2 regions of the Variovorax sp. GW821-FHT09A10 genome follow, and region 2 is predicted to be linked to the other one. Evidence: predicted binding sites of a transcription regulator. Region 2 holds the regulator's gene; the other holds the start of a gene.
The links. The regulator NrdR, encoded in region 2, represses ribonucleotide reductase genes. The targets are predictions, from matches to a motif close to CACNANATNTNGTG.
Positions count from the first base shown of each region.

Region 1: AC07Q9_RS27260 (ribonucleoside-diphosphate reductase subunit alpha) is a predicted target of NrdR. The motif match lies at 8,789-8,802, and genes of this name have one in related genera.

Region 1 covers NZ_JBWKPT010000010.1:87,175-102,399, reverse strand. The annotation lists gene accC (acetyl-CoA carboxylase biotin carboxylase subunit) at 1-145, shown strand, start outside; gene prmA (50S ribosomal protein L11 methyltransferase) at 166-1,056, shown strand; gene AC07Q9_RS27280 (zinc-ribbon and DUF3426 domain-containing protein) at 1,139-2,524, shown strand; gene AC07Q9_RS27275 (carbohydrate kinase family protein) at 2,583-3,485, shown strand; gene AC07Q9_RS27270 (histone H1-like DNA-binding protein) at 3,600-4,160, opposite strand; gene AC07Q9_RS27265 (ribonucleotide-diphosphate reductase subunit beta) at 4,360-5,550, opposite strand; gene AC07Q9_RS27260 (ribonucleoside-diphosphate reductase subunit alpha) at 5,763-8,675, opposite strand; gene ampD (1,6-anhydro-N-acetylmuramyl-L-alanine amidase AmpD) at 9,024-9,641, opposite strand; gene AC07Q9_RS27250 (sigma-54-dependent transcriptional regulator) at 9,628-11,178, opposite strand; gene AC07Q9_RS27245 (two-component system sensor histidine kinase NtrB) at 11,184-12,881, opposite strand; gene AC07Q9_RS27240 (PP0621 family protein) at 12,878-13,135, opposite strand; gene AC07Q9_RS27235 (cytochrome C assembly family protein) at 13,132-13,944, opposite strand; gene ffh (signal recognition particle protein) at 14,106-15,225, shown strand, end outside.
Region 2 covers NZ_JBWKPT010000002.1:979,670-994,894, forward strand. The annotation lists gene AC07Q9_RS11405 (DUF349 domain-containing protein) at 1-1,632, opposite strand, end outside; gene AC07Q9_RS11410 (DUF748 domain-containing protein) at 1,822-5,640, opposite strand; gene AC07Q9_RS11415 (lytic transglycosylase domain-containing protein) at 6,352-7,212, shown strand; ZMP/ZTP riboswitch at 7,252-7,378, shown strand; gene glyA (serine hydroxymethyltransferase) at 7,417-8,661, shown strand; gene nrdR (transcriptional regulator NrdR) at 8,695-9,138, shown strand; gene ribD (bifunctional diaminohydroxyphosphoribosylaminopyrimidine deaminase/5-amino-6-(5-phosphoribosylamino)uracil reductase RibD) at 9,167-10,297, shown strand; gene AC07Q9_RS11435 (riboflavin synthase) at 10,384-11,055, shown strand; gene ribBA (bifunctional 3,4-dihydroxy-2-butanone-4-phosphate synthase/GTP cyclohydrolase II) at 11,052-12,206, shown strand; gene ribH (6,7-dimethyl-8-ribityllumazine synthase) at 12,213-12,674, shown strand; gene nusB (transcription antitermination factor NusB) at 12,671-13,201, shown strand; gene AC07Q9_RS11455 (pyridoxal phosphate-dependent aminotransferase) at 13,198-14,385, shown strand; gene ybgC (tol-pal system-associated acyl-CoA thioesterase) at 14,382-14,840, shown strand; gene tolQ (protein TolQ) at 14,837-15,225, shown strand, end outside.

The DNA.
Region 1 (15,225 bases), on a different contig from region 2:
GCGCACGGCCCTGAACGAGACGGTGATCGAAGGCATCCAGACCAACATGCCGCTGCACCGCGAGCTGATGGTCGACGCCAAGTTCATGAGCGGCGGCACGAACATTCATTACCTCGAAGAGTGGCTCGCGGCGCACAAGCGCTGAGTCCACGCGCAGCGCCCTGTATGTTTGAACTCCGCCTGATGGCGCCCGAAGACCGGGTCGAAATGCTCGGCGATGCGCTCGACGCACTCGATGCGCTGAGCGTGTCGGTCGAAGACGCCGACGCGCAGACCGATGCCGAGCAGGCCTTGTTCGGCGAGCCCGGCATGCCGCCGCCCAAGGAGGGTTGGCAGCGTTCGCGCGTGATTGCGCTGTTCCCCGATGAAGATGCCGCCAACGAGGCCGCCTCGGTGCTCGCGCTGCAGGACTTCTTCGACGGCTGCGCGGTGCTCGGCGTGGCGCCGGTGCCTGATCAGGACTGGGTGCGGCTCACGCAATCGCAGTTCGCACCGGTCGAGATCACGCCCGAGTTCTGGATCGTGCCGACCTGGCACGAGCCGCCCGCGCAGGCGAAGCAGGTGATCCGGCTCGATCCGGGCCTGGCCTTCGGCACCGGCACGCACCCGACCACGCGCATGTGCCTGCGCTGGATCGCGACGCAAGGCGAGGGCGCCTTTGCCGACCAGCGCGTGCTCGACTACGGCTGCGGCTCCGGCATCCTGGCCATCGGCGCCGCCAAGTTCGGCGCGCGCACCATCGACGCCGTCGACATCGACGAGGCCGCGGTCTCCTCGACCCGACTCAACGCCGAGGCCAACGGCGTGCAACTGAACGCCGGCCTGCCCGAAGCGGCCAAGGGTGAGTACCAGACGGTGCTCGCCAACATCCTCGCGACGCCGCTCAAGGTGCTGGCGCCGCTGCTGCGCAGCCACGTGGCCGCCGGCGGTTCGCTGGTGCTGGCCGGCATCCTCGAGCGCCAGGCCGACGAGCTGAAGGCAGCCTATGCGCCGTACGCCGCGCTCGAAGTCAGCGACACCGAGGACGGCTGGATCCTCATGACCGCACGCTGCTGAAGCGTGTGGCCGGGCGCTCGCGCTGCGGGTGCCCCGGGCGCCTGCCTGCACGGCGAGGGCCCAACCCTACAATCGCCCGGTCATGAGCCTCGTCACGCGTTGCCCCGCCTGCACCACCACCTTCAAGGTGGTGCGCGACCAGCTTCGCATCTCGGACGGCTGGGTGCGCTGCGGCCGCTGCAGCCATGTGTTCGATGCGACGCTCGACCTGCAGGAGGCGCCCGATGGCGCGGTGTCCGCGCCTGCCGCACCGGCACCCGCGCCGGCCCCTTCGCCGATGGCTTCGATGGCTGCACTGGTGGCGTCTTTCGACGACGCGCGCATCGACCTGACGGCAGTACAGCCGGCGGTCGAGGAGGCGGACTTTCTCGACGATGAACCCGAGTCCCAGGCGCCATCACCCGCCCCTCAAGAAGAGGCCGGACTGTCGACCGCCGCCACCACCGTCGCGCCGGCTGCGCCGCCACTGCCTTTCTCGCTGACGCTGCCCGCGCACGGCCTCGCCGCAGACGAGCCCTGGTCCGACCTCGACGCCACCGAACCCGCATGGCGCCCGCCCGCGACTTCGCTGCCGCCGTTTCCGAACATCGACCTGAACCTCGGTGCACCGCCGCCTGCGTCGCCGTCACCTGCACCGCCATTGCCCAATCTGCCGCGCAGCAGTGCGCTGCGCGGGCTGGTCGCGGCGACCGGTGAGAACGACGATGGCGCGGCTGGAGAGCGTGAGCAGGAAGAAAAAGACCACGACCAGCTCCAGATCCAGAAGGCGCTGCGCCGCGCGCGCGCCAAGTCGGCCAAGATCGCGAACGCCAAGGCCCGCGATGCGCAACCCCGCGAAGAGGCTGCTGCGCCGCTGCCGGGCCCCGGCATCCGTGCCGAAGGTGAGCCGGACTTCTCGCTCTCCGCGACCTTCGAGGCGCCCGAGGACCATCCCTTCGCCGAAGAAGACGAGCCGGCTGACAAGCCTCCTGGCTTCTGGCAGCGCAAGGGCGTGCGCCGCCTGCTCGTGGTGCTCGCTGTGCTCGCGGCCTTGGTCCTCATCGTGCAGATCGTTCGCCATGAGCGCGACGGCATCGTTGCGCGCCAGCCGAACCTGCGGCCGGCCCTGTCGGCGCTGTGCCAGTACACCGGCTGCGAGCTCGCGGCGCTGCGCCAGATCGGCGACATCGTGATCGAAGGCGCGGCCTTCGCGCGCGAGAAGAGCGGCGGCAACGACTACCGTCTGAGCTTCACCTTGCGCAACGCGGCGACCGTGCCGCTCGCGATGCCGGCCATCGAGCTGTCGCTGCTCGACACGCAAGAACAAGCCGTCGTGCGCCGCGTGCTGACGCCAACCGACTACGGCGCGCCGGGTGTGCTGGCGGCGCGAGCCGACCGTGCGGCCTCGCTGCCGCTGACCTTGTCGGCCAGCGAAGCAGCGGCACTGCCGCCGATCGCGGGCTACCGCGTCGAAGCTTTCTATCCCTGAGCGGAGCGCCGACACGCGCGCCGTTCGTTCCCTTTCTCATCCAACCTACGGTCCACCCATGGCAGCAGTGATTTGCGGTTCCCTCGCGTTCGACACCATCATGACTTTCGAAGGCCGGTTCGCCGACCAGATCCTGCCGGACCAGCTGCACATCCTGAATGTGTCGTTTCTGGTGCCAGGCCTGCGTCGTGACTTCGGCGGCTGCGCCGGCAACATCGCCTACAGCCTCAACGCCCTGGGCGGCACGGCGCTGCCGATGGCCACGCTGGGCAGCGACGGCGCCGACTACGCCGAGCGCATGCGCACGCTGGGCATCAGCACGGAGTTCGTGCGTCAGCTCGACGACACCTTCACCGCGCAGGCGATGATCATGAACGACACGGACAACAACCAGATCACGGCGTTCCATCCCGGCGCGATGCAGCAGGCGCACCTCACGAAGGTGGTGGCGCGCGAGGACATCAAGCTCGGCATCATCGCGCCCGACGGCCGTGACGCGATGCTGCAGCACGCCGAACAGTTCGCCGCCGCCGGCATTCCCTTCGTGTTCGATCCGGGCCAGGGCCTGCCGATGTTCGATGGCGACGCGCTGCGCCACTTCATCGAACTCGCGAGCTGGGTCGTGGTCAACGACTACGAAGGCAAGATGCTGTCGCAGCGCACCGGCTGGAGCCTGGCCGAGATCTCGCAACGCGTGCGCGGCCTCGTGGTCACGCTGGCCGCCGAAGGCTGCGAGGTGTGGACGAAGGGTGAACGCGAGCACGTGCCCGGCGTGACGCCGACGGCGGTGATCGAGCCCACGGGTTGCGGCGACGCATGGCGCGGTGGCCTGCTGTACGGTCTGGAAAAGGAATGGCCGCTGGCGCGCTGCGCAGCGCTCGGCAACCGCATCGGCGCGCTCAAGATCGCGCAACGCGGACCGCAGAACTACCAGATCGATCGCGCCACGCTCGACCTGTGATTCGCTGATTGGCCCGCATCGCTTCGGCGATGCGGCCACAGCGGGCGCCCATGAAAAAAGCCCGGCACCTTGCGGTGCCGGGCTTCATGCCTTTCAGGGCCGCTGAGAATTCACTCAGGGCTTGCTGGCCGTCGGAAACGGCCAGGCTGCCTGGGGATTCAGCGTCGTTTGCGCCGCAGGGGCAGGCGCTACGGCAGCCTTCGCAGGCGCGGCGGCCTTCTTGGCAGCAGGCTTCTTGGCAGCAGCGGCAGGCTTGGCAGCGGGCTTTTTCGCGGCTTTCTTGGCCGCGGCCTTCTTGGCAGGAGCCTTCTTGGCGGCAGCCTTCTTCGCAGGCGCCTTCTTGGCAGCAGCCTTCTTGGCAGGCGCCTTCTTCGCTACGGCCTTCTTGGCAGGCGCCTTCTTGGCGGCGGCCTTCTTTGCCGGAGCCTTCTTGGCAGCGGCCTTCTTCGCCGGTGCTGCCTTCTTCGCTACGACCTTCTTGGCTGCAACCTTCTTGGCAGCGACCTTCTTGGCAGCGACCTTCTTTGCCGGAGCCTTCTTCGCTACGACCTTCTTGGCCGGAGCCTTCTTGGCAGCGACCTTCTTTGCCGGAGCCTTCTTCGCGGCGACAGCCTTCTTAGCCGGAGCCTTCTTTGCAGCGACCTTCTTGGCCGGCGCTTTCTTTGCAGTTGCCATTTCTATTTCTCCTTGATCAAGTTGAAAAAATCAACCTATTGAAGCACTCCACGCGCGTTGGGAGCGTGAAGCGATTCATGGCGTTGGAATCTGAGCCCCAGCACCATGAACACCTGAGCCCTCGTCCATGCCGCGCTCTGTGGCGCGATCGGTGGCAAGGGCAATTCTTGAATTCATGAATTGTTGTGTATCGAAAAATTCAATCCCAGGAGAGCGCACCACCCGACTGGTACTCGATCACGCGGGTTTCGAAAAAGTTGCGCTCTTTCTTCAGGTCAATCATTTCGCTCATCCAGGGGAACGGGTTTTCCTCGTTCGGGAAGAGCGTTTCGAGGCCGATCTGCTGCGCGCGCCGGTTGGCGATATAGCGCAGGTAGCCCTTGAACATGGAGGCGTTCATGCCGAGCACGCCGCGCGGCATGGTGTCTTCGGCGTATTTGTATTCGAGCTCGACGGCCTTCATGAAGAGGTCCTTGATCTCGGCCTTGAACTCTGCGGTCCACAGGCCAGGATTCTCGAGCTTGAGCTGGTTGATCAGGTCGATGCCGAAATTGCAGTGCATCGACTCGTCGCGCAGGATGTACTGGTACTGCTCGGCGGCGCCGGTCATCTTGTTCTGGCGGCCCAGCGCAAGGATCTGCGTGAAGCCGACGTAGAAGAAGAGGCCTTCCATCAGGCAGGCGAACACGATCAGCGACTTGAGCAGCGTCTGGTCGGTCTCGTGCGTGCCGGTCTTGAAGAGCGGGTCGCTGATGGCGTCGATGAACGGGAGCAGGAACTGGTCCTTCTCGCGGATCGATTGCACTTCGTTGTAGGCGTTGAAGATCTCGCTCTCGTCCAGGCCGAGCGACTCGACGATGTACTGGTACGCGTGCGTGTGTATCGCTTCCTCGAAGGCCTGGCGCAGCAGGAACTGGCGGCACTCGGGAGCCGTGATGTGGCGGTAGGTGCCCAGCACAATGTTGTTGGCGGCCAGCGAATCGGCGGTCACGAAGAAGCCGAGGTTGCGCTTGACGATGCGACGCTCGTCTTCGGTCAGGCCGTTCGGGTCCTTCCACAACGCGATGTCACGCGTCATGTTCACTTCCTGCGGCATCCAGTGGTTGGCGCAGGTGGCGAGGTACTTTTCCCAGGCCCACTTGTACTTGAACGGCACCAGCTGGTTGACGTCGGTCTGGCCGTTGATGATCCGCTTGTCGGAAGCCTTGACGCGCTGGCCTGCAGCGGCGGCCACCGGTGCGGTGGCAGTGGCGGGTTGTGCAAGCGACGAAGTCGGAGCGGCGACCGCGCGACCTGCGGAAGAACCGCTGGTCGATGCGTGGTGCTGCTGCAATCCTTGTTGCATATCCTTTGGTAAGGAGGGCTTGACTTCTTCGTCCCAGGTCAACATAGAAAAATCCAATGCGCAATTATCGGAGCAACGATGTGAGTTGCAAAGTGCTCGTTCACATCGTGCGCCATTTATGGGGTTGTTATGTTGCTCACATGCATCGCGCGACGTCAGTCAATGCCTTGATTGATTGAACGTCGCGCGCTTTTTACGTGTGCGAGCACCTCGCTGATCGATCGAAGCGTCTGGTGTGTTGACGCTTCACTTGCACATCACTGGCAGGCTTCGCAGGTCGGATCGTCGACACCGCAGAACGCGATGTCGGTGGCGGGCATCGCGCTCATCTGTGCCTGCGCTGCAGCAGCGGCGGCTTCGAGTGCGCTCATGCCCGAGGGTGCGTCGTTGCCCGACGACACCGCGTTGAGACGGCCCGATTGCACCGTCGACTTTTCAGCGTGCGTTGCGCTCTGCGTGCGCAGGTAGTACGTGGTCTTCAGGCCGCGCAGCCAGGCGAGCTTGTAGGTGTCGTCGAGCTTCTTGCCCGAGGCGCCGGCCATGTAGATGTTCAGCGACTGTGCCTGGTCGATCCACTTCTGGCGACGCGAGGCGGCTTCCACCAGCCACGTGGTTTCCACTTCGAACGCGGTGGCGTACAGCGCCTTCACGTCTTGCGGCACGCGGTCGATGGGGCGCAGCGAACCGTCGAAGTGCTTCAGGTCCATGACCATCACGTCGTCCCACAGGCCCAGGCGCTTCAGGTCGCGCACCAGGTAGTGGTTGATCACGGTGAACTCGCCCGACAGGTTCGACTTGACCGACAGGTTGCCGAAGCAGGGTTCGATCGAGGCGTCGACGCCGATGATGTTCGAGATGGTCGCGGTCGGAGCGATGGCCACGCAGTTCGAATTGCGCATGCCCTGGCTCTTGATCTTCTGGCGCAGTGCGTCCCAGTCGAGCGTGGACGAGCGGTCCACCTCGACGTAGCCGCCGCGGGCCTTCTCGAGCAGGTCGAGCGTGTCGATCGGCAGGATGCCCTTGTCCCACAGCGAGCCCTTGTAGCTCGAGTACTTGCCGCGTTCGCGCGCCAGGTCGGCCGATGCCGAGTAGGCGTGGTAGCAGATGGCTTCCATCGACTCGTCGGCGAACTGCACGGCTTCTTGCGAGGCGTAGGGAATGCGCAGTTCGTACAGCGCGTCCTGGAAGCCCATCAGGCCCAGGCCGACCGGACGGTGGCGCAGGTTGGAGTCGCGCGCCTTCTTCACGGCGTAGTAGTTGATGTCGATCACGTTGTCGAGCATGCGCATCGCCGTGGAGATCGTCTTCTGGAGCTTTTCCTGGTCGACCTTGCCGTCCTTCAGATGCTGCAGCAGGTTCACGGAACCCAGGTTGCACACCGCGGTTTCGGTGTCGCTGGTGTTCAGCGTGATCTCGGTGCACAGGTTCGACGAGTGCACCACGCCGGCGTGCTGCTGCGGCGAGCGCACGTTGCAGGCGTCCTTGAACGTGATCCAGGGATGGCCGGTCTCGAACAGCATCGTGAGCATCTTGCGCCACAGGTCCGACGCCTGGATGGTGCGCGCGGGCTTGATCTCGCCGCGGGCGGCCTTCTCTTCGTAGGCGACGTAGGCCTTCTCGAAGTCGGCGCCGAACAGGTCGTGCAGGTCAGGCACGTTGGAGGGCGAGAACAGCGTCCAGGTGCCCTTTTCCATCACGCGGCGCATGAACAGGTCGGGGATCCAGTTGGCGGTGTTCATGTCGTGCGTGCGGCGGCGGTCGTCGCCGGTGTTCTTGCGCAGCTCCAGGAACTCCTCGATGTCGAGGTGCCAGGTTTCCAGGTACGTGCAGACGGCGCCCTTGCGCTTGCCGCCCTGGTTCACGGCCACGGCCGTGTCGTTCACCACCTTCAGGAACGGCACGACGCCTTGCGATTCGCCGTTGGTGCCCTTGATGTGGCTGCCCAGTGCGCGCACGCGGGTCCAGTCGTTGCCCAGGCCGCCGGCGAACTTCGACAGCAGCGCGTTTTCCTTGATCGACTCGTAGATGCCGTCCAGGTCGTCGGGCACGGTGGTCAGGTAGCAGCTGGACAGCTGCGAGCGCAGCGTGCCGGCGTTGAACAGGGTGGGCGTGCTCGACATGAAGTCGAACGACGACAGCACTTCGTAGAACTCGATGGCGCGGGCTTCGCGGTCGATTTCGTTCAGCGACAGGCCCATGGCCACGCGCATGAAGAACGCCTGTGGCAGCTCGATGCGCGACTTGCGCACGTGCAGGAAGTAGCGGTCGTACAGGGTCTGCAGGCCCAGGTAGTCGAACTGGTTGTCGCGCTCGGCCTTCAGGGCGGCGCCCAGGCGGGGCAGGTCGTACTGCAGCAGCTTTTCGTCGAGCAGCTCGTTGTCCACGCCCTTCTTGATGAATTGCGGGAAGTAGTCGGCGTAGGCGGTGGCACGGTCGACCGGCATCACTTCGCGGCCGATGATCTCCTTGAAGATCGTGTGCAGCAGCAGGCGCGCGGTGGCGAAGGTGTAGTCGGGGTCCTTCTCGATCAGCGTGCGGGCAGCGAGGATGGAAGCCTTGTAGACCTCGTCCAGCGGCACGCCGTCGTACAGGTTGCGCATCGTCTCGGCGACGATGGGGGCGGCGGTGATGCTGTCGCCCAGGCCCTGGCAGGCCGATTCGATCAGGCCCTTGAGCTCGTTCAGGTCGAGCGCCACGCGCTCGCCGTTGTCGAGCACATGCAGCGCCGGTGCGGCGGGCACGTCCTGCTCGCCTTGCTTCGAGCGTTCCTGGGTGCGGCGTTCGCGGTACAGCACGTAGGCACGTGCGATTTCATGGTGGCCGCCGCGCATCAGGCCGAGCTCGACCTGGTCCTGCACGTCTTCGATGTGGAAGGTGCCGCCGCCCGGACGCGAGCGCACCATGGCGCGGATCACGCCTTGCGTGAGCACGTCGACCGTTTCGCGCACGCTGGCCGAAGCCGCGCCCTGGGTGCCATGCACGGCCAGGAAGGCCTTCATCATGGCGATGGCGATCTTGTTCGGTTCGAAGGGAACGACGGCGCCGTTGCGGCGAATGATCTGGTAGTGGGCGAGGTTCTGACCGGTGGGCGAGCCCGCAGTGTCTTGTTGCTGCTGCGGCGTCGCGGGGACGGCGCGGGGGGTCGACGGGGTGTTCAGTGCAGTTTGCATTCGCTTCCTCTCGGTTGTGCAATTCTTGTTGGATGGCAAGGCCTCGCGGACCTTGCGTCGGCGTTGTTGCCGAACGGGAGGACACTATATCTAGGGTCTGGGAGGGCTACAACCACTAGATGTAGTGTTTGCCTCTGGATACAACCCCTACAGAAATTGCATCGGACTCAGCACATCGCCAGCGATGCCGCGTGAATACTGGCCCATGGTGGCGCAACCCACGCGTGGCGCGGCTTGCAAGGCGATTTGGGCCTGCAGGCCGCATGGTTGCTGCGCTGCGCGCTTGCGCTCATCGAATTGCTGCGCCGCGAGAGCGCCGCATCACGAGGCGCCGCGCGATTGAAAAAATTAGCGCGCCACCACCTGCTCGGGAAACATCTGTGGATTCCAGCCGAGCTGTTCGCGCAGCAGGCGCCAGTCGAAACCGGCGCCGGGGTCCTGCTTGCGGCCGGGCGCGATGTGCTCGTGGCCGGCGATGTGGGCGATGGCGTAGTGCTGCGCGAGCGCGGCGCAGAGGCTGGCCAGCGTCTCGTACTGCGCCTCTTCGAAGCGCTCGCCCTCGAGGCCTTCGAGCTCGATGCCGACCGAGTCGTCGTTGCAGTTGCTGCGCCCGCGCCACGACGACACGCCGGCATGCCAGGCGCGGTCCTCGCAGCTCACGAACTGCCAGAGTTCGCCGTTGCGTCGCACATAGAAATGCGAGGACACCTCAAGCCCGCGGATCGACTGGAAGTACGGGTGCGCGTCCCAGTCGAGCCGGTTGGTGAAGAGCTGCTGCACGGCGTTGCCGCCGTATTCGCCCGGTGGCAGGCTGATCGAGTGCAGCACGATCAGGTCGGTCTGCGCGCCGACGGGGCGCGGGCCGAAGTTGGGCGAGGGCAGGGCCTTGGCGAAGCGGTACCAGCCGGCGCGCCAGAGTCCGTCGTCGCCGGCCGGTGGGGTGACGGGGACGTCAGTCGTCGGCATGCGTGGTGGCGCCGTCGTCGCCGTTGGGCGTGGAGATGCCCAGGCGCGCGATGCGGTAGCGGATCTGGCGCAGGCTCATGCCCAGCCGCGCGGCGGCGGCGGTGCGGTTGAAGCCGCTTTCGTGCAGCGCGCGCACGAGGATCTCGCGCTCCTGCTGGTCGAGCCAGGCTTGCAGGTCGGAGGGCAGCGGCGGCGGCGCGGGTTTTGGCTCGACGGCGGGCGCGGCGACGGGAGCCACCGCAACGGCGGCTGGCGCTTCAGCGGATTCGCCGCGCGGCACGGCCGGCATCGGCGTCATCGCGCCCATCAGGTCGATGTGCAGCTCGTCGCCGTCGTTCAGCGCGACGGCGCGATGCAGCAGGTTCTCGAGCTCGCGCACGTTGCCGTCGAGCGGGTGCTGGGCCAGGCGCTGCAGCAGCGCGTCGGACAGGCGCGGCACGGGCAGGCCGCCGTCCTGCGCGATGCGCGCGAGCAGCGCGGTGCACAGCGCGGGCAGGTCTTCGCGGCGCTCGCGCAATGCGGGCACCGCGATCTCGATCACATTGAGGCGGTAGAACAGGTCTTGCCGGAAACGGCCGGCCAGCACCTCGGCGTGCAGATCTTTATGGGTGGCGCTCACGATGCGCACGTCGACCGCGTCTTCCTGCGTCGAGCCGATGGCGCGCACGCTGCGTTCCTGGATGGCGCGCAGCAGCTTCGACTGCATGGCCAGCGGCAGGTCGCCGATTTCGTCGAGGAACAGCGTGCCGTCGCGCGCCGCCTGGAAGTAGCCGTCGCGGTCTTGCGAGGAGCCGGTGTACGAGCCCTTCTTGGCACCGAAGAACTCGGCCTCGAGCAGGTTCTCGGGGATCGCGCCGCAGTTCACCGCGACGAAGGGACCTTCGCTGCGCTGGCTGCAGCCGTGCACGGCGCGCGCGACCAGCTCCTTGCCGGTGCCCGATTCGCCGCGCACCAGCACCGGCGCCATGCCGCGCGCCACCTTGGCGATGCGCGACTTCACGAGGCGCATCGGATCGGAGTCGCCGACCAGCCGGTCGAGCGCGGTGGCGCCGCTGCGCGTCACGGACAGCGCATCGGGGCGTTCGCCGCCGTGGCCCGCGGCCTGCGGCGCCGGCTTCTGGGGCACGACCACCGCCGCGCGGTTGGCCTGCACGGCCGACGCCACCACGGCGCGGAACTGCTTCAGGTCGACCGGCTTCGTGAGGTAGTCGAAGGCGCCGGCCTTCAGTGCCTCGACCGCGTTCTCGGCCGAGCCGTAGGCGGTCATGACCACGCAGCGCTCGCTGCGCTGGTCTTTCTGGATGCGGTGGATGATCTCCATGCCTTCGCCGTCGGGCAGCCGCATGTCGGTGATCACGGCGTCGAAGCGGCCGGCTTCCAGGTGCTGCCAGGCTTCGGACACGCTGCCTGCCGCTTCCACCCGGTAGCCTTCGCGCAGCAGCGTGAGTTCGTAGAGCGTGCGCAGGTCGGGTTCGTCGTCGATGACGAGGATCTGCGCGGGGCGCGGGGCGGCGGCGGAAGGCGGGAGGGAGCTCACGGCCGCTATTGTGTCAGCCGGTTTTCGCTCGGTGCGAAGCTGACGAAGAATTCATTGCCCTCGGGCCCGCCCGGCACCAGCGCGCGCCGTTCGTAGCCGATGGTGGCGCCGTGGCGCCGGCACAGCTCGCGGCACAGGAACAGGCCCAGGCCGCTGGAGCGGCTCTCGGACGAGAAGAAGGGTTCGAACAGGTGGCGCTGCACCGCCGGCTCCAGCGGCGCGCCGTCGCTCCACACCAGCAACGCGGCGCGCTGCACGCCGGCCCGCTGCAAGGTGGTGATGACCTGGATCGCGCCGTCGCGCTGGCTGGCGTAGCGCGCCGCGTTGTCCAGCAGGTTCACCAGCAGGCGGCGCAGGTGCTCGGCCTCGAAGCGCACCTCGCTGCCCGGCGCATCGAGCGCCACGCGCACGCCCTTGCGCTGCGTCTGGCGCACCCATTCCTCGGCCAGGATCTGCGCGGCCGGGTCGAGCACCAGCTGTTCGCCCAGCGACAGCACGCGCTGCTGGCGCGCGCGCGAGACGTCGAGCACGTCGTCCACGATGCGCGCCAGGCGCTGCGCGTTGTGCTGCACCATGTCGGTCAACTTGCGGTGCGCCGGGTCGGTCAGGTCTTCGCTGAGCAGCGCGCTGGCCTGCGCGATGGCGGCCAGCGGGTTGCGGATTTCATGCGCCACCGCGGCCGACATGCGGCCCATCGCGGCGAGCTTTTCGGTGCGGATGCGGGCTTCGAGCTCGCGCAGGTCCTGCAGGAACATCACGCAGAGGCTGTCGGCGCGGCGGTCGTCGGTGGGCGTGAGCCGGGTGCGCACGCGCACCTCGCGCGCCGCGCCGCGGGCCTGCGCCACCGGGATCTCTTCGGTCTGCGGCGCGCGCCGCGCGAAGGTCTGGCGTGCGAGCGCGGCCAGCGCATGCCAGGCCGGCTGGGTGTGCAGCGGGAACGGCATTGGCAACTGCGCCAGGCCCTGGCCGAGGATCGCGTCGGCCGCCGGGTTGGCGGTGTGCACCAGGCCCTCGGCGTCGATCACCAGCACGCCTTCGGTGAGCGTTTCGATCACCAGGTCGTTGACCTGTGCCTGCATCTGCGCATGGGTGCGGCTGCGTTGCGCCACCGCCTCTTCGCGTGCCAGCCGGCGCGCCAGCTCGTGCGCGAGCAGCGCCACCACGAACAGGCCGGTGCCGGTGAGGGCGGCCTGCACGAAGCGCGCCGAAGGATCGCCGGGTTGCTGCAGCCAGTGCCAGCCGGCGTCGGCCAGCAGCAGCAGCGTCACGGTGGCCGTGGTGCCCAGGCCCACGAGCAACGTGCCGAGCACCGCGCTCATCAGCACCGGCAGCGCGAACAGCGGCGTGTAGTTGACGCTGCCGCCCTGCAGCACCTGCAGGGCGCTGAAGATGCCCAGGTCGACCCCGATGGTCAGCAGCCAGAGGGTGGAAAAGCCGCGGATCGGCGGCGCGAAGTGCGCATAGCGCATCTCCAGCCAGGCCAGCACGAGGTAGCCGCCCGACAGCACGATCGGCAGCGGCTGCACCGTCTGCCCGATGGCGAAGGCCACGCCCTGCAGCAGCACCAGCACCAGCGCCACGAAACAGCGCGCTGCCATGAAGCCGCGCCACAGCCGCAGCAGCGCGGTGCTGTCGCCGGCGCCCAGGTCGAGCACGTCCCAGTCGGTGGCCGGCTCGCCGCGCGACCGGCGCAACGAACTCATGCGGAGGTGCCGGCCTGGCGATGGGCGGCGCTGCAGAACACCGCGCCGTCCGGCCCGGGGAGTGCGTCGGCCGCGGGCAGGTGCAGTCCGCAATGGGCGCAGCGCACCATCGCCTGCGGCGGGCCGACGGCCGGCGTGCGCTGTTGTGCTTTCCTGGCGCGTTCCTGTTGCGCGTCGCGCATCTCTTCGCGCCGGTTCTTGCGCCAGAGCCAGATCGCGACCCACACCACCGCGAGGACGAGCAGGTACTTCATGCGGGCAAGCGCGTCAGCACGACTTCGAGCACGAAGCGCGAGCCCACGTAGGCCAGCAGCAGCAGCGCCGCGCCCGCGTAGAGCACGCGCCGCGCGGTGCGTCCGCGCCAGCCGAAGCGCGCGCGGCCGGTCAGCAGGACCGCGAAGCTGAGCCACGCGAGCACCGAGAAGATGGTCTTGTGGTCCCACTTCCAGGCGCGGCCGGCGGCGCCGTAGAGCTGTTCGCTGAACAGCAGGCCGGCCAGCAGCGTGGCCGACAGCAGCACGAAGCCCGCCGTGACGAAGCGGAAGGTGAGCCGTTCCAGCGTGAGCAGCGGCACGCCGGCCTGTGCGTCGGCACTGGCCAGGCGGATCTGCTTTTCGGCCCGCGTGATCAGCCAGGCGTGCACCACGGCGGCGCCGAACAGGCCGTACGAGGCGATGCCCAGCGCCAGGTGCAGCGGTAGCCAGGGCGAGGCGCTGACATGCAGCGGCGTGCCGGGGAACAGCAGCGCCAGCAGCACGGCAGCCGCGCCCAGCCAGGCCAGCGCACGGCGTGCCTTCAGTTGCGGGTACAGGCGGCTTTCGACCGCGTAGACCGTGAGCACCAGCCACGCCGTGACCGACAGCGCCGGCGCGAAACCGAAGCGAGGGTCGCCGCCGATCAGCCCGTGGCCCAGCACCGCAGCGTGCAGCAGCCATGCGATGCCGAGCGCCCATTGGGTGGTCTGGCGGCTGAGCCGCGCACCGGCGGCAGCGGCAAAACCGTAGGCTGCCGCGGTGGCGATGCCCAGCGCCACGCCGAGTGGGGAGGGGATCGCTAAAATCATCGCTGGAGTGTATAGGCTCGCCCCCCGGCTTCGCGCACGTCGCGTCGCTTCGCCCACCCCCGCCGGGGGCCACCCCCGCGAGAGAGCGGGCCCACGTACCGCTTCCAGGTTTTCACGACTTTCCATCGGTCCGCTGCCGCGGACAACAAGGTATTTCCTTCATGGCCACCGCCCTCACCGAAAAGTTCTCCCGCCTCGTCAAGACGATGAGCGGCCAGGCGCGCATCACCGAAAGCAACGTGCAGGACATGCTGCGCGAGGTGCGCATGGCGCTGCTGGAGGCCGACGTGGCGCTGCCCGTGGTGCGCGACTTCGTCGCCCGCGTGAAGGAGAAGGCGCTTGGCCAGGAAGTGCTGGGCTCGCTCAAGCCGGGCCAGGCGCTGGTCGGCATCGTCAACCGCGAACTCGCCGCCACCATGGGCGAGGGCGTGTCCGACATCAACCTCGCGGCCCAGCCGCCCGCGGTGATCCTCATGGCCGGCCTGCAGGGCGCCGGCAAGACCACCACCACCGCCAAGCTGGCCAAGCACCTGATCGAGAAGCGCAAGAAGAAGGTGCTCACCGTGTCGGGCGACGTGTACCGCCCCGCCGCCATCGAGCAGCTCAAGACGGTCACCAAGCAGGCCGGCGCCGAGTGGTTCCCGAGCACGCCCGACCAGAAGCCGCTGGACATCGCGCGCGCCGCGCTCGACCACGCCAAGCGCCACTACTTCGACGTGCTGCTGGTCGACACGGCCGGCCGCCTCGCGATCGACGAAGTGCTGATGACCGAAATCAAGCAGCTGCACGCCGAGCTGAACCCGGTCGAAACCCTGTTCGTGGTCGATGCCATGCAGGGCCAGGACGCGATCAACACCGCCAAGGCCTTCAAGGAGGCGCTGCCCCTCACCGGCATCATCCTGACCAAGACCGACGGCGATTCGCGCGGCGGTGCGGCACTGTCGGTGCGCCAGGTCACCGGTGTGCCGATCAAGTTCGCCGGCACGAGCGAGAAGATCGACGGCCTCGAAGTGTTCGACGCCGAGCGCCACGCCGGCCGCATCCTGGGCATGGGCGACATCGTCGCGCTGGTCGAGCAGGTCACGGCCGGCGTCGACGTCGAAGCGGCGCAGAAGCTCGCGGCCAAGGTCAAGAGCGGCGCGGGCTTCGACCTCAACGACTTTCTCGGCCAGCTGCAGCAGATGAAACAGATGGGCGGCCTCTCCAGCCTGATGGACAAGCTGCCCCAGCAGATGGCCGCCAAGGCCACCGAGGCCGACATGACCCGCGCCGAGCGCGACA
Region 2 (15,225 bases):
GCGGTCGAGCGGCACACTCTGCGCCTCGGCCTGCCAGCGCTGCTGCAGCGCCTTGACGGCGTCGATGCGCAGCATCGGCTGGGCGCCCAGCTCGGCAGCCTCAGCGATCATGGCCTGGCGACGTTCGACGCTGGCCTTTTGCGCGGTCTCGAACGGGGCACGGGCGGCGCCGAAAGCCTCATTCCACAGTGGTTGCAGCTCGGCGAATACCTTCTCGCCCACATGGCCGGCATCGCGCCAGCGGTCGGCGAACTGGTGCAGCGCGCGGTTGTGCGCCTTCAGGTCGGTGGCGCCGGCATGCGCGGCGGCCCAGGCCTTGACCTCTTCGATCAGCGCGACGCGCAGGCCGCGGTGTTCGGCAGCATCGGCACGCACCTTCTCAAGCCAGGCCTCGACGACCTTGTGGGCTTCGTTGCAGGCTTCGTCGAAACGCTTCCAGAGCGCGTGGTTCGGCACGCCGCCCTGGTCGGCCTGCTTCCACTGGTCGCGCAGGGCGCGCAGGGTTTCCTGCATCTTGCGGCCGCCGAGGGCCTGGCCTTCGGGGCGCTTGAGCAGGCCTTCGGCCTTGGCGACGAGGTCTTCGCGCACCTTGTCTGCGCTCCAGCGCTGCCAGCCTTCGAGTTCGCCGGCGGCGACCAATGCGGCGTGCACGCGGGCTTCGAGCGGCGCATCGACCAGCTTGCCGTGCTCCTTGAGCACGGCGCGCAGCGCGGCGGCGGCGCCGGCGCTGGCCTTGCCGTGGCCTTCGGCGGTTTCCTGTTCAAGCTTGGCGAGGGCGGCCTGCACGGCGTCTTGCGCTGCAGCGCGCACGGCCGGGTCGACCTTGGGTGCGGCGGGACGTGCGGGTGCGGCGGCCTTGGGGGCCACCACTTCGCCGCGTGCAGCGCGCAGCTCGTCGGCCCAGACGGGCACGGGCGGCAGCGGTGCGGCGGCATCGGCCGCAGCGGCAATGGCCTGGGCCAGCGCGCCGTGGAACGAGTCGGACACCACGAGCAGCTGCGACTTGGAAGCGTCGAGCTGCGGTGCGAACTTGGCGTCGAGGCTGTTCCAGTTGGCATCGGCCACGATGTCGGCGGCCTGCTGCTGCCAATGGGTCACGTCGGCGCGCAGCGATTCTTCGGCGGCCTGGGCGTCCTTCCAGCCCTTGGTGGACAGCACTTCGAAGCGCTGTGCCAGCAAGACGGCGGCTTCGCGGTGGACCTGCGCACGGTGCTGCAGGTCTTCGATGCCCTTGACGCGCTCGGCCAGCTGGGCCTTCAGCCCGGCCAGCGGTTCGCGCGACAGCGGCGCGCCGGCCTTGGCGGCGTCACGCTGCCAGGCCAGTGCGTCGGCGATGTTGAGCTTGGACTGCGCCAGCAGCGTCTGGGCCTTCTGCGCCCACTCGGCGGCGATGGCCTCCTGGCCCTTGGCGCGCTTGATTTCGTCAAGCTTTTCGCGCAGCAGGCGCGCCGCGCCCTTGTCGCGGCCGCTCAACTCCTTGAAGACCTCTTGCATCTGCTCGGACGAAGGGTTGCCCGCGAGCCAGTCGCGGATGCGCGCGGAACGCTCGCCCGAGGTTGGCGCGGTGAAGGCGCCACCGGTGAGCGTATCGAGGGCCTGGAGGTCGTGTGGCTTGGAAGAAGTAGAGGTCACTGCGCGAAATCGTTGTCTTGGTAGAGAAAGCGAAGGCGCCGGCAAAGGCCGGCGCACATCGACATTTTCACCCAGTTGGCGAACAGCCCGCCGAATTCCGTGTCGGAACTGTGGCGCGCACCGTTCGGCGGGCTGGAAAGGGCCCGCAAGATATATAGCAAGGCGTGGCGAAAAGCCAAGCCCCGCTGGCTATTTCATGGTCAGGCTCAGCTCGGCGCCGGGCTTCCAGTCGGCGCCGCTGGCCGTGGTGCGCACGGCCCCCAGGAACAGGCGTTCGCTCGGCAGCTTCTGCGCCAGCAGGTAGTCGCGCACCACGGCGCCACGCTCGACCGCGAGCTGGCGCATCGATTCCTCGTCGACCTGCACGCTGGCCAGCAGCAGGTTTTCCATCTCCTTCACCGGCAGGTCCTTGGCCAGGCCGACCATGTTGCGCGGCTTGGTGATGTCGGAGCGCTTGTAGACGGCCGTGAGCAGCTCCGGGTATTCGGCGTCGGTCACCGGCGGCACCTCGGTGCCGGTCTGGCCGCCGCGCACGGCGATGCGGCGCTTCTCGGCCTGGGTCAGCTGGCGCAGGCGCTGGCGCTGGTAGGCGTCGCGTTCCTTTTCGAGGCTGGAGGTGCCCACCACCGTCATCTGCAGGGTCGGCCGGTCGGTCAGGGCCTTCACGACCTTGTCCAGGCCTTCCTTGGCGCCGGTGCTGAGCGCCGAACTGCCGGGCTCGAAGGTGATAGCGCTCGAATCGCCGCCGCCACCACCGCCCAGGCCGCCGGTCAGCAGGCTGAACGGCGCGGTCACGGCCTTGACGATCAGGTTGACCACCGCCTTGAAGATCAGCGGGCCGATGCTGAACTGCGGATCGTTGAGCGAGCCGCTGAGCGGCAGGTCGACATCGATCACGCCGTTGCGGTCGGCCAGCAGCGTCACGGCCAGGCGCACCGGCAGGCTGTTGGGCGCGCCGGCCACTTCGTCGCCGAACTTCAGCTGGTTGAGCACCAGCTTGTTGGTGGCGGTGAGCTGGCCGTCGGGCGCGATCTTGTAGTTGACGTCCATGCTCATCTTGCCGCGCTCGATGCCGTGGCCCGCATAGCGCACCGAGTACGGCGACAGCGGCGCGAGGTCGAGGTCGCGCATCTTGGCCGTGATGTCGAGTTCGAGCGGCTTGGCCAGCGGGTTGAGCTTGCCGGTGATTTCCAGCGCCGCGGTCTGCTGCGCCTTGCCGCGCAGCTCGAGGTCGGCCAGTGCCGGTCGACCGCCCTGCCCGTTCGGCGGGTTCGACGAGAAGGAACTGAGCTTGCCGGTCAGCTCGCTCAGGTCGGCCGAGTAGTTGGGCTTGACGAACAGGTCGGTGAAGTCGATCTTGCCGTTGACCAGGCTCATCGGACCGAAGTTGATGACCGGTGCCGGGCCGCTGTCGGCCGCCGGCGCGGCAGCCACCGCCGGCGCGGAGGCGACAGGCGCAGGCTCGGGTGCGCCACCGACCATGGCTTCAGCCGACACCGGCGCACCGCCCGAGGCCCGCTGCGGCGCCGAGGCCGGTGCGCGGGTCGTGGTGGTCGTGCCGCCCGGGCCCTTCCTGGTGCTGGCTTCGGTGGCGGCTGCAGCGGCGGCCTTCGAGGCCTCCTCGCCCTTCTTGGTCAGGCTCAGCAGGTTGAGGCGGCCGGTGGGATCGACGATCACGCGGGCGAAGAAGTCGGTCAGCGTGGTTTCGCGCACATCGACGGTCGGGGCCGCGTTGGGCGCCAGGCTGACCTGCAGGCCGCGCAGGCTCAACGTCTTCCAGCTCAGCAGCTGGCTGTTGCTGCGGTCGAAGCCCGGCGACTGGGTCAGCGAGACGCTGTTGGCGCGGAAGTCGTCCAGTGCGGTGTCGCCCGCCAGCTTGACGCTCATGCCGGTCGGCGCGGTCGCGTAGCGCACCGTGCCGCGGTAGCTCGCGAAGGCGCGGCGGATGTCGACATTGAGCGCGTCGGCGTAGTAGGCCTTGAAGGCGTGCGCCGGGAACGACGCCACCTCGAGCCGGCCCTCGGCCGCCAGCGGCTTGAGCACGACGGTGCCCTTGTAGTCGAAGCGCCCCGGGTCCGCGCGGCGGCCCGCGCCGATGCGGCCCGACACCTGCAGCGGCGAGACGGTGTTGGTGTCGGGTGCGATCTTCTGGGCGTGCAGCTTGAAGGCCGTGACCTCGATCGCCACCGGCGCCGAGCCGGCCTTGTCCGCATAGGACAGGCTGCCGTTGTCCACGGCCAGCGTGCCCAGCGTCAGTGCCCAGGGCTTGGTGTTGGCGTTGCTGGGGCGCGCCGCGCCGGCGTCGGCCGGCTTGGGCGCCGCCACCTTGGCGCCGCCGGCCGGGGTCTTGAGCCAGCGCTCGAACATCCAGCGCTTCTCGTTGTCGCGCTCGACGCTCACCTTGGGGTTGGTCGCGGTGAACGACGCGATGTTCAAGGTGTGCTTGCTCATGTCGACCTCGGCGTCGACCAGCTCGAAGCGGCCGACGCTGGCCAGCGCGGTCTTGGCCTGGGTCAGTGCCAAGCCGTCGGCGGCCAGGCGGCGCGCCTTGAACTTCAGGTCGGGCTGGGCCCAGGACACCTCGATCTGGCCGCTGAGCTTGCCGTCGAGCGTGGGCTCCAGGCTCTGCGCCAGGTACGGCGCGGCCAGCGACAGCGGCAGCGCCTCGACCTCGGTCTGCACGTCGGCGACCTTGTCGGTGGCGTTGCCCTTGAACTTCAGCGTGGCACCGGCAACCGCGGTGCTGCCGTCGAACTGTGCCGGCTTCTCCATGGGCCAGGTGACGGCCGTGAGGTTGATCCCGAGGTCGGTGAGGTCGATGGCCGCAGCGGGCTTGACGGTCTCGTCGCGCCAGCCGATGCGCCCGCCGTCCAGCGCGATCTTGTCGACCTGCACCTTGAGCTTGGGCTTCTCGGCGGCCGGCTTGCCGCCCGGGGCGCTGGCGGCGGGCGCGGGCAGCGGCGCCGCCTTTTCGGCCGCGCCGGTCGCGGGGTCGGTGGCCATCAAGTTGAGCTGACCGGCCGCGTCGCGCGCCACCACCAGCTGCGGCTTGGTCAGCACGACCTCGCTCAGGTGGAACACGGACTCCAGCGGGCGCACGTCGGCCAGTGCCAGCTTGAGCGAGTCGAAGCCGAGCAGGTCTCGGCCGCGGGCGTCGCCCAGCTTGGCGCCGTGGGCCTCGACGGTGCCGGTGATCTTCAGGCCGATGGTGCTGGCCTGCTGGAAATCGATCTTCAGGTCGGCGTCCAGGCTGCCGGCCTGCAGCTTCACCGGCAGGCCGCCGGGGATGTAGCCCAGGTACGGCACGAGGTCGAGCCCCTTGAACTGCACGTGGGCGTCGGTCTTGCGGCTTTGCGCGAACGGGGTCGTGAAGGCGGCCGAGTCGAAGTGGCTGCCGTTGAGCGCAAAGGCCAGCTTGGGCTCGGTCGTGATCTCGCGCTTGGACGCGAGGTTGCTCAGGAACGGCACATTCAGCATGAAGCCGCGCAGCTCGTGCCGGCGCTTGACGGTCTGGTCGTCGAAATCGACCGCGCCGTCCTTGATCGAGATGTTGTAGATCGCGAAGCGCGCGGGCTCGGCCTTCGGATCGGGCGGTGGGCCGGAGGCCAGTTTGGCCAGGATGTCGTCGATGTCGTACTTGCCGTCGGCCTGGTGCGTGAGCAGCACGGCGGGCGCCTCGACCGTCACCGCGTCGATCACGGGCGCCAGGCGGAACAGCGATTGCAATTCGGCGTCGGCATAGATGCGCTTGATGGCCACCTGCGGCTGCTTGCCGTCGGCGGTGGCGATGCGCAGGTCATTCAGTGCGAGTTCGAGCGTCCAGGGCTTGAAGTCGATCTTGCCGACGGTGACCTGCCGGCCCAGTTTCTCGCTCGCGATCTTCTGGAGCTGGCTCTTGGCAATCGGCGGCACCGCCAGCCAGGCGATGACCCACAGGGCCAGCAGAACCAGCAACGCGACAACCCCACGCCGCACCCATTTGTTTTGTTTGATCGAAGCAGCATCCATCCGCAGAAGTGTGCCGCAAACAGATGCCAACAAAGTTGGCCGAAACGTGAATGCGTTCCCTTTTGGCGAGGCATTGCGATGCCCGCGCGCCCCTCGACAGGATCGGTAGGCCGAAAGTGTGAACGCCACAAACAAGAAAGCCCGGTGAGTCGACGCAGTGTCTTGTCACCGGGCTTGATGGCGGGCTCAAAACCCATGCCATCGATTCGCGCGACCGGAAGTAATTGTTCCCGCCGTGCTGGCAGCAAGAGATTGCCGCCGTGGAGTCCTCCATCGTTCGAGTCCTTGACTTGCACCTCGGACTGCCTGACTTCGGAAAAATGCCTGAAACCTCAGGCCCGTCCAGATTAGGCGTCCCTCCCTTCCTTTGCAAATGTCTTTTTCCAAGGGATTTCCCGTAGACGCGCTCCCCTTGGAGCCCCCTCGGACGGGGGGATTCTTCAAGCACTTATTAACATATGAAACCAAATCCTTATGCTTGACCGTGTATTTAGCCACGCTAGAATCCGCCTGCCCTTGCTGCCGGACGCAGCAGGGCCTCCCTGAATCCGCTGCCGAATTCCACCGGCGTGATCAGGCCGCCGCGCTCCTTACCCCCACCCCCTCCATGCGCGGAGCCTGATTCGTACATACCAATCCAAGCGCCGCTGCCTTCATCCATCGCCCTTTCGGCGCTGCATGCCAGGTGCCGCACAGAAAGGAAAAAAAGCGATGAGCAAGGCGTTTGATGCCACAGCCCGCGGGCTACGGACCTTCGTGTCCGATGTGGCAGACGGCTTTTTTGAAATCACCCACAACGGGTTTGCACTGGTCGGCCTGGCCATCGTGTTCGCGGCCCTCGCCCTCGTGGCGCGGCCCGATCTGCGCAAGACCGGCGAGGAACAACTGATGGGCTGGCTGCAGTCGCGCAAGCCCGCGCCCGAAGCCACCGACCTCGAGCCGACCGCCATCGAGCGCACCACGGCCGCGAGTCCCGACGAGCTGCCCAAGCAGCAGGCGGCGGTGGCCTACTGGCTCAGCAAGAAGTACCGCGTCGCGGCCGAGCCGCTGAGCGTGCTGGTCTCCGAGGCCTACCAGATTGGCAAGCGCACCAAGCTCGACCCGACGCTGATCCTGGCCATCATGGCCATCGAATCCAGCTTCAACCCGTTCGCGCAAAGCCACGTCGGCGCCCAGGGCCTGATGCAGGTCATGACGCGCGTGCATGGCGACAAGTACGAAAGCGCGGGCGGCACGCTCACCGCCTTCGACCCGGTGACCAACATGCGCGTCGGCGTGAAGGTGCTGCAGGAATGCATCGCCCGCGCCGGTTCGCTCGAAGGCGGCCTGCGCTACTACGTGGGCGCCGCCAACCTCGACGACGACGGCGGCTATGCCGCCAAGGTGCTGGCCGAGCACGAGCGCCTGCGTCAGGTCGCCGCCGGCCGTGCGCCGTCGACGATGGTCGTGCCGCCGCCGACCACGGCGCGTGCACAGCCAATTCCGGTCGTGGCACCGGCCAAGCCGGCGCGTGAAGAACCGGCCACCAGCAGCGAGCCGGCCAAGGTCGCCCTGCTCTCCGCAGTTTCCTGAGGCCCTGCGGCCCGGAAGCCTCCGGGCCTGCGCTACACTCGGCCTGTACGCGACTGGCGATAGGCGCAGCACCCTGAAAAAGGTGCCACGCGCTGACGTGGAATACCACTGGGAAGCGTGCCGCCTGACCACAACAGGCGTTCAGCCGTTCGCCTGGGCAGCCCTTGTTTGGTTGAACAAGGACCTCGTCTTCAAAGGACTGCCATGTACCAACGCAATATCCTGGTCGAACAGACCGATCCCGAAATCTGGGCCGCGATTCAAGCCGAAAACGCGCGCCAGGAACATCACATCGAGCTGATCGCCAGCGAGAACTACGCCTCGCCGGCCGTCATGGCCGCCCAAGGCTCGCAGCTCACTAATAAATACGCCGAAGGCTACCCGGGCAAGCGCTACTACGGCGGCTGCGAGCACGTCGACGTGGCCGAGCAACTGGCCATCGACCGCGTCAAGCAGATCTTCGGCGCCGATGCCGCCAACGTGCAGCCGCATTGCGGCGCCTCGGCGAACGAAGCCGTGATGCTCGCCTTCCTGAAGCCCGGCGACACCATCATGGGCATGAGCCTGGCCGAAGGCGGCCACCTGACCCACGGCATGCCTCTCAACATGAGCGGCAAGTGGTTCAACGTCGTGAGCTACGGCCTGGACGCCAATGAAGCCATCGACTACGACGCAATGGAACGCAAGGCGCATGAGCACATGCCCAAGCTGATCATCGCGGGCGCCTCGGCCTACTCGCTGCACATCGACTTCGAGCGCTTCGCCAAGGTCGCCAAGGACGTCGGCGCGATCTTCATGGTCGACATCGCCCACTACGCCGGCCTCGTGGCCGCGGGCGTGTACCCCAACCCGGTGCCGCACGCCGACATCGTCACCTCGACCACGCACAAGAGCCTGCGCGGCCCGCGCGGCGGCATCATCCTGATGAAGTCGCAGCACGAGAAGGCGATCAACAGCGCCATCTTCCCCGGCCTGCAAGGCGGCCCGCTGATGCACGTGATCGCCGCCAAGGCCGTCGCGTTCAAGGAAGCCCTGACGCCCGAGTTCAAGGCCTACCAGCAACAGGTGGTCAAGAACGCCCAGATCGTGGCCGACACCCTGACCGCGCGCGGCCTGCGCATCGTGAGCGGACGCACCGAGAGCCACGTCATGCTGGTCGACCTGCGTTCGAAGGGCATCACCGGCAAGGAAGCCGAAGCCGTGCTGGGCGCCGCCCACATGACGATCAACAAGAACGCGATCCCCAACGACCCGGAAAAGCCGATGGTCACCAGCGGCGTGCGCATCGGCACCCCCGCCATGACCACGCGCGGCTTCAAGGACGAAGAGGCCCGCATCACGGCGAACCTGGTGGCCGACGTGCTCGAGAACCCGCGCGATGCGGCGAACATCGACGCGGTGCGCGCCAAGGTCCACGCCTTGACGAGCCGCTTCCCTGTCTACCGTTGATTTCGTAATCAGAAGAAGAGAAGCACTGGCCGCATGAAATGCCCTTTTTGCGGTCATCTCGAAACGCAGGTCGTCGAGACCCGCGTTTCGGAAGACGCCGACTTCGTCCGCAGGCGCCGCCAGTGCAGCGCCTGCGACAAGCGCTTCACCACGTATGAGCGCCCGGACGTCAATTTCCCCGTCGTGGTCAAGAAGGACGGCAGCCGCGCCGACTTCGACTCGACCAAGGTGCGCGCCTCGATGATGCTGGCGCTGCGCAAGCGCCCCGTGAGCATCGAGCAGATCGACAACGCCCTGCTGCGCATCGAACAGAAGCTGCTGGCCAGCGGCCTGCGCGAAATCGATTCGACGAAAGTCGGCGAACTCGTGATGCGCGAACTCAAGAAACTCGACAAGGTCGCCTACGTGCGCTTTGCCTCGGTGTACCGCAGCTTCGAGGACGTGGACGAGTTCCGCCAGTTGCTGCGCGACATCTGACCCCCGAGAAGGCGTGAACGAACCCGGCATGTCCTCTTCCCGACACGACGCCTCCCACATCGTCACCGCCCTGCGGCTGGCCGCCTCCGCGATCCGCCTGACCGACCCGAACCCGCGCGTCGGCTGCGTGCTGTGCGACGCCGACGGCCATGTGATCGGCCAAGGCCACACGCAACAGGCCGGCGGCCCGCACGCCGAAGTGATGGCGCTGCGCGACGCGCAGGCCCAGGGCCATTCGACCGCAGGCGCCACCGCCTACGTCACGCTCGAACCCTGCTCACACCACGGCCGCACCGGCCCCTGCTGCGACGCGCTCATCGCCGCCGGCGTGCGCCGCGTCGTGGCCTCGCTCGCCGACCCGAACCCGCTCGTGGCGGGACAAGGCTTCGAGCGCCTGCGCGCGGCGGGCGTCGAGGTCGAGGTCGGACCGGGCGCCGACGAATCCCGCGAACTCAACATCGGCTTCTTCAGCCGCATGATCCGCCAGCAGCCTTGGGTTCGAATGAAGATCGCCGCCTCGATCGACGGCCGCACCGGCCTGCAGAACGGCGTGAGCCAGTGGATCACCGGCGAGGCCGCGCGCACCGACGGCCACGCCTGGCGGGCCCGGACCGGCGCGGTGCTGACCGGCGTCGGCACGCTGCTCGAAGACAACCCGCGCCTGGACGTGCGCCTGGTCGACACGCCGCGCCAGCCCCACCTCGTGGTGGTCGACAGCCACCTCCAGACCTCGCCCGACGCTCACATTTTCATAGCTGGCCGCGCCGTCTGGATCTACGCCGCCAGCCGGCACAACGAAGAAAAGGCGGCCGCGCTCGAAGCCCGCGGCGCCACCATCACCTGCCTGCCCAACCTGCACGGCAAGGTCGACCTGCCCGCGATGCTGCAGGACCTCGCGGCGCGCGGCGTCAACGAGCTGCATGTCGAATCGGGCCACAAGCTCAACGGTTCGCTGCTGCGCGAAGGCTGCGTGGACGAACTGCTGGTGTACCTGGCGCCCAAGCTGATCGGCAGCGGGCTCGACATCGCCAGCCACCTGCACGCCGAGGGCCCGCTCACCTCGCTGACGGGCGCATTGCCGCTCGAATTCAAGTCCGTGGACATGCTGGGGCCCGACCTGCGCATCGTCGCGCGCGTCGTCGGCCGCGACCGCTTCTGAGCCGCCGCCCACGCGGCGCGGCACATTCGCAGTCGCAAACCGGCCCTTCGGGCCGAAGACCCCTCGATGTCTGCGAAAATGTGGAAATGTTCACCGGAATCATCACCGGCGTGGGGCGCATCGCCGCCATCCACGACCTCGGCACCTCCTCCTCCTACGGCAAGCGACTCAGCATCGAGGTGCCCGACGGCTACCTCGACGACGTCGGGCTCGGCGACAGCATCGCGCTCAACGGCGCCTGCATGACGGTCACCACGCTCGCACCTGAACGCGGGCAATTCACCATCGACATTTCCGCGGAGTCCCTCGACAAGACGGCCGGCCTGACCGACGAAGGCAGCCGCATCAACCTCGAGAAGGCCCTGCGCGCGAGCGACCGCCTCGGCGGCCACATCGTCTCGGGCCACGTGGACGGCATCGGCCACGTGAGCTTCTTCGCGCCGGTCGGCGAAAGCTGGGAGCTGCGCGTGGTCGCACCGCCCGCGCTGGCGCGCTTCCTGGCCTACAAGGGCTCGATCACCATCAACGGCGTGAGCCTCACGGTCAACAGCGTGGCCGACATCGCGGATGGCGCCGAAGTCAGCATCAACCTGATCCCGCACACCGTGGAAAACACCTCCCTCGGCGGCCTGAAGGCCGGCTCGAAGGTCAACCTCGAAATCGACACCGTGGCGCGCTACGTGGAGCGCATGCTTCAGGCCGGCATGCTCACCCCCTCTCTGACGTCTTCCACGTCTCCCAAGGACACTTCGAAATGAACGCCTCCGTCACGCCGATCGGCGCCCCGCGCGCCGACCGTGCACCCGCACCGATCTCCCCGGTCGAAGACATCGTGGCCGAGCTGGCCGCCGGCCGCATGGTCATCCTCGTGGACGAGGAAGACCGCGAGAACGAAGGCGACATCGTCATCGCCGCCGACCACATCACCGCCGAATCCATCAACTTCATGGCCCGTCACGCGCGCGGCCTGATCTGCCTCACGCTCTCGCGCGAGATGTGCGAGCGGCTGCAGCTGCCGCCGATGGTCCAGCGCAACGGTGCCAAGCATTCCACCGCCTTCACCGTCTCCATCGAGGCGGCCGAAGGCGTGACCACCGGCATCTCGGCCGCCGACCGCGCCCGCACCGTGCAGGCCGCCGTGGCGCGCAACGCCGTGGCCGCCGACCTGGTGCAGCCCGGCCACATCTTCCCGCTGCAGGCGGTGGACGGCGGCGTGCTCATGCGCGCCGGCCATACCGAAGCCGGCTGCGACCTGGCCGCCATGGCCGGCTGCTCGCCCGCCTCGGTGATCTGCGAGGTGATGAACGAAGACGGCACGATGGCCCGCCTGCCCGACCTGCAGATCTTCGCGGCCGAGCACGGCATCAAGATCGGCACCATCGCCGCGCTCATCGAGCACCGCAGCCGCGTCGAATCGCTGGTCGAAAAAGTCGGCTGCCGCGAGATCCAGACCAACTGGGGCGCCTTCACGGCGCACGCCTTCATCGACAAGCCCAGCCGCGGCGTGCACCTCGCGCTGGTGCGCGGCCAGTGGGCGCCTGAAGACACGGTGTCGGTGCGCGTGCACGAACCGCTGTCGGTGCTCGACGCGCTCGAAGTCAACCGCCCGATGCACTCCTGGAGCCTGGACGCCAGCCTCTCGCACATCGCGAACGAAGGCAAGGGCGTGGCCGTGCTGCTGAACTGCGGCGAAACCGCGGCCGAGCTGCTCGCGCAGTTCGACGGCACCGCGCGCCCCGCGCAAGCGCCCGAGCGCGGTCGCATGGACCTGCGCAACTACGGCATCGGCGCGCAGATCCTGCGCGAATGCGGCGTGCACAAGATGAACCTGCTCGGCGCGCCGCGTCGCATGCCGAGCATGGCCGCCGGCTTCGGCCTCGAGATCGCCGGATACCTCACGAAAGACTGAACGACCATGCAAGGTTCCAACAAGGGCGAGATCACGCTCAACGGCAAAGGCCTGCGCATCGGCATCGTGCAGGCGCGCTTCAACGCCGACATCACCGATGCGCTGGCCACGGCCTGCCTGTCGGAGCTCGAAGCGCTCGGCGTGGCCGCCTCCGACATCCATCATGTGCAGGTGCCCGGCGCGCTCGAAGTGCCCGTGGCGCTGCAGGCGCTCGCCGAGCGCGGCGGCTACCACGCGCTCGTGGCGCTGGGCTGCATCATCCGCGGCGAGACCTACCACTTCGAACTGGTGGCCAACGAATCGGGCGCGAGCGTGAGCCGCGTCGCGCTCGACTACCGCCTGCCCATCGCCAACGCGATCCTCACGACCGAAAACCTCGAACAGGCCGTCGCCCGCCAGACCGACAAGGGCCGCGACGCAGCCCAGGTGGCGGTCGAGATGGCACAACTGCTGGCCACCCTTTCATGACCGAAGACACCTCCAAGTCCGCCAAGTCCCGCCAGTCGCGCACCGGCCTCACGAGCACGGGCGTGCGCAAGGCCGCGGCCAAGTCGAACCGCAGCCGCGCACGCGAGTTCGCGCTGCAGGCGCTCTACCAGCACCTGGTGGGCCGCAACGACCCGACCGACATCGACCACTTCACGCGCGACCTCGCGGGCTTCCACAAGGCCGACGCGGCGCACTATGACGCGCTGCTGCACGGCTCGATCAACGGCGCCGAACAGCTCGACGCGCTGATCCTGCCGCTGCTGGACCGCAAGTTCGCCGAGATCTCGCCCATCGAACATGCCGTGATGTGGATCGGTGTGTACGAGTTCCAGAACTGCCCCGACGTGCCGTGGCGCGTGGTGCTCAACGAGTGCATCGAGCTTGCCAAGGAATTCGGCGGCACCGACGGCCACAAGTACGTCAACGCCGTGCTCAATGGGCTGGCACCGCAGCTGCGCCCGCTCGAGGTGGAAGCCGACCGGGCCACCGGCAAGGCGCGCCCATGAGGATCTCGACGCGCGCGCAGCGCATCGAACCGTTTTACGTGATGGAGGTCGCCAAGGCGGCTGGGGTGCTGGCCCGCGAAGTGGCCCACACCGACCGCCCGATGATCTTCCTGAACATCGGCGAGCCCGACTTCACCGCCCCGCCCCTGGTGCAGGAAGCGGCCGCCCGCGCCGTGCGCGCCGGCGCCACGCAGTACACGCAGGCCACCGGCCTGGACCACCTGCGCGAGCGCATCAGCGGCTGGTACAAGCAGCGCTTCAACGTCGACGTGCCGGCGCGCCGCATCGTCGTCACGGCCGGCGCCTCGGCCGCGCTGCAGCTGGCCTGCCTCGCGCTGATCGAATCGGGCGACGAGATCCTGATGCCCGACCCGAGCTACCCCTGCAACCGCCATTTCGTGAGCGCTGCGGACGGCAAGGCCGTGCTGGTGCCGACCACGGCCGAGGAGCGCTTCCAGCTCACCGCCGCCAAGGTCGAGGCCGCCTGGACCGACAAGACCCGCGGCGTGCTGCTGGCCTCGCCCTCGAACCCGACCGGCACCTCGATCGCGCCCGACGAACTGCGCCGCATCCACGAGGTGGTGTCGCAGCGCGGCGGCATCACGCTGATCGACGAGATCTACCTGGGCCTGTCGTACGACGATGCCTTCGGGCAGACGGCACTGGCCATCGACGACAACGTCATCAGCATCAACAGCTTCAGCAAGTACTTCAACATGACCGGCTGGCGCCTGGGCTGGCTGGTGGTGCCCGAGGTGCTGGTGCCGGTGGTCGAGCGCCTGGCTCAGAACCTCTTCATCTGCGCGAGCACGGTGTCGCAGTACGCGGCGCTGGCCTGCTTCGAGGCCGAGAGCATCGCCGAGTACGAACGCCGCCGCGCCGAGTTCAAGGCGCGCCGCGACTGGTTCATTCCGCAACTGAACGCCCTGGGACTGAACGTGCCCGTGGTGCCCGACGGCGCCTTCTACGCCTGGGCCGACTGCACGAGCGTGGCCGACAAGCTCGGCATCTCGGGCAGTTGGGACTTCGCCTTCGAGACCATGAAGCGCGCCCACCTGGCCGTGACGCCGGGCCGCGACTTCGGCACGGCAGAGACCGCGAAGTTCGTGCGCTTCTCCACCGCCAGTTCGATGGCGCACCTGCAGGAATCGGTCGAGCGCCTGCGGGCCATGATCGCGCAATGAGTTTCGAGTTTCCGATCCGCGTCTACTGGGAAGACACCGATGCGGGCGGCATCGTGTTCTACGCCAACTACCTGAAGTTCATGGAGCGCGGTCGCACCGAGTGGCTGCGCTCCCTGGGCGTCGAGCAGCGCAAGCTCAAGGAAGCCACCGGCGGCCAGTTCGTGGTGAGCGAAACGCAGCTCAAATACCATCGGCCCTCGCGGCTGGACGACGAACTGCTGGTTACAGCCGAGCTGCGGCAACTGGGCACGGCGTCGTTGATAATCGCTCAGCGCGTGCTATCAAAAACAGAGCAAGAACGCACCGGGGCCGCGGCACCGGTCTTGCTTTGCGAAGGCACGATCCGCATCGGCTGGGTGGACGCCGCCACCTTGCGCCCTGCGCGCATTCCGGCCCAAGTTTCGGGAACCCTCGAGCACTCCAGCGGCTCCATGACTCAACCTTTCAAGCCATGAACCAAGATCTCTCCATCATCAATCTCCTGCTCCACGCCAGCTTCGTGGTGCAACTGGTCGTGCTGCTGCTGGTGATCGTGTCGGTCGCCAGCTGGGCCGCCATCATCCGCAAGTACTTTTCCTTGAAGCGCATCCGCGCGCTCAACGACGACTTCGAGCGCGAGTTCTGGTCGGGCACCAGCCTGAACGAGCTGTTTGCCTCGGCGGCACAGAACGCCAAGTTCGCCGGCCCCATGGAGCGCATCTTTGCCTCCGGCATGCGCGAGTACCAGAAGCTGCGCGAGCGCCATGTGACCGATGCGCCCACGCTGCTCGACGGCGCCCGCCGCGCGATGCGCGCCAGCTTCCAGCGCGAGCTCGATGCGGCCGAGCAGAACCTGTCGTT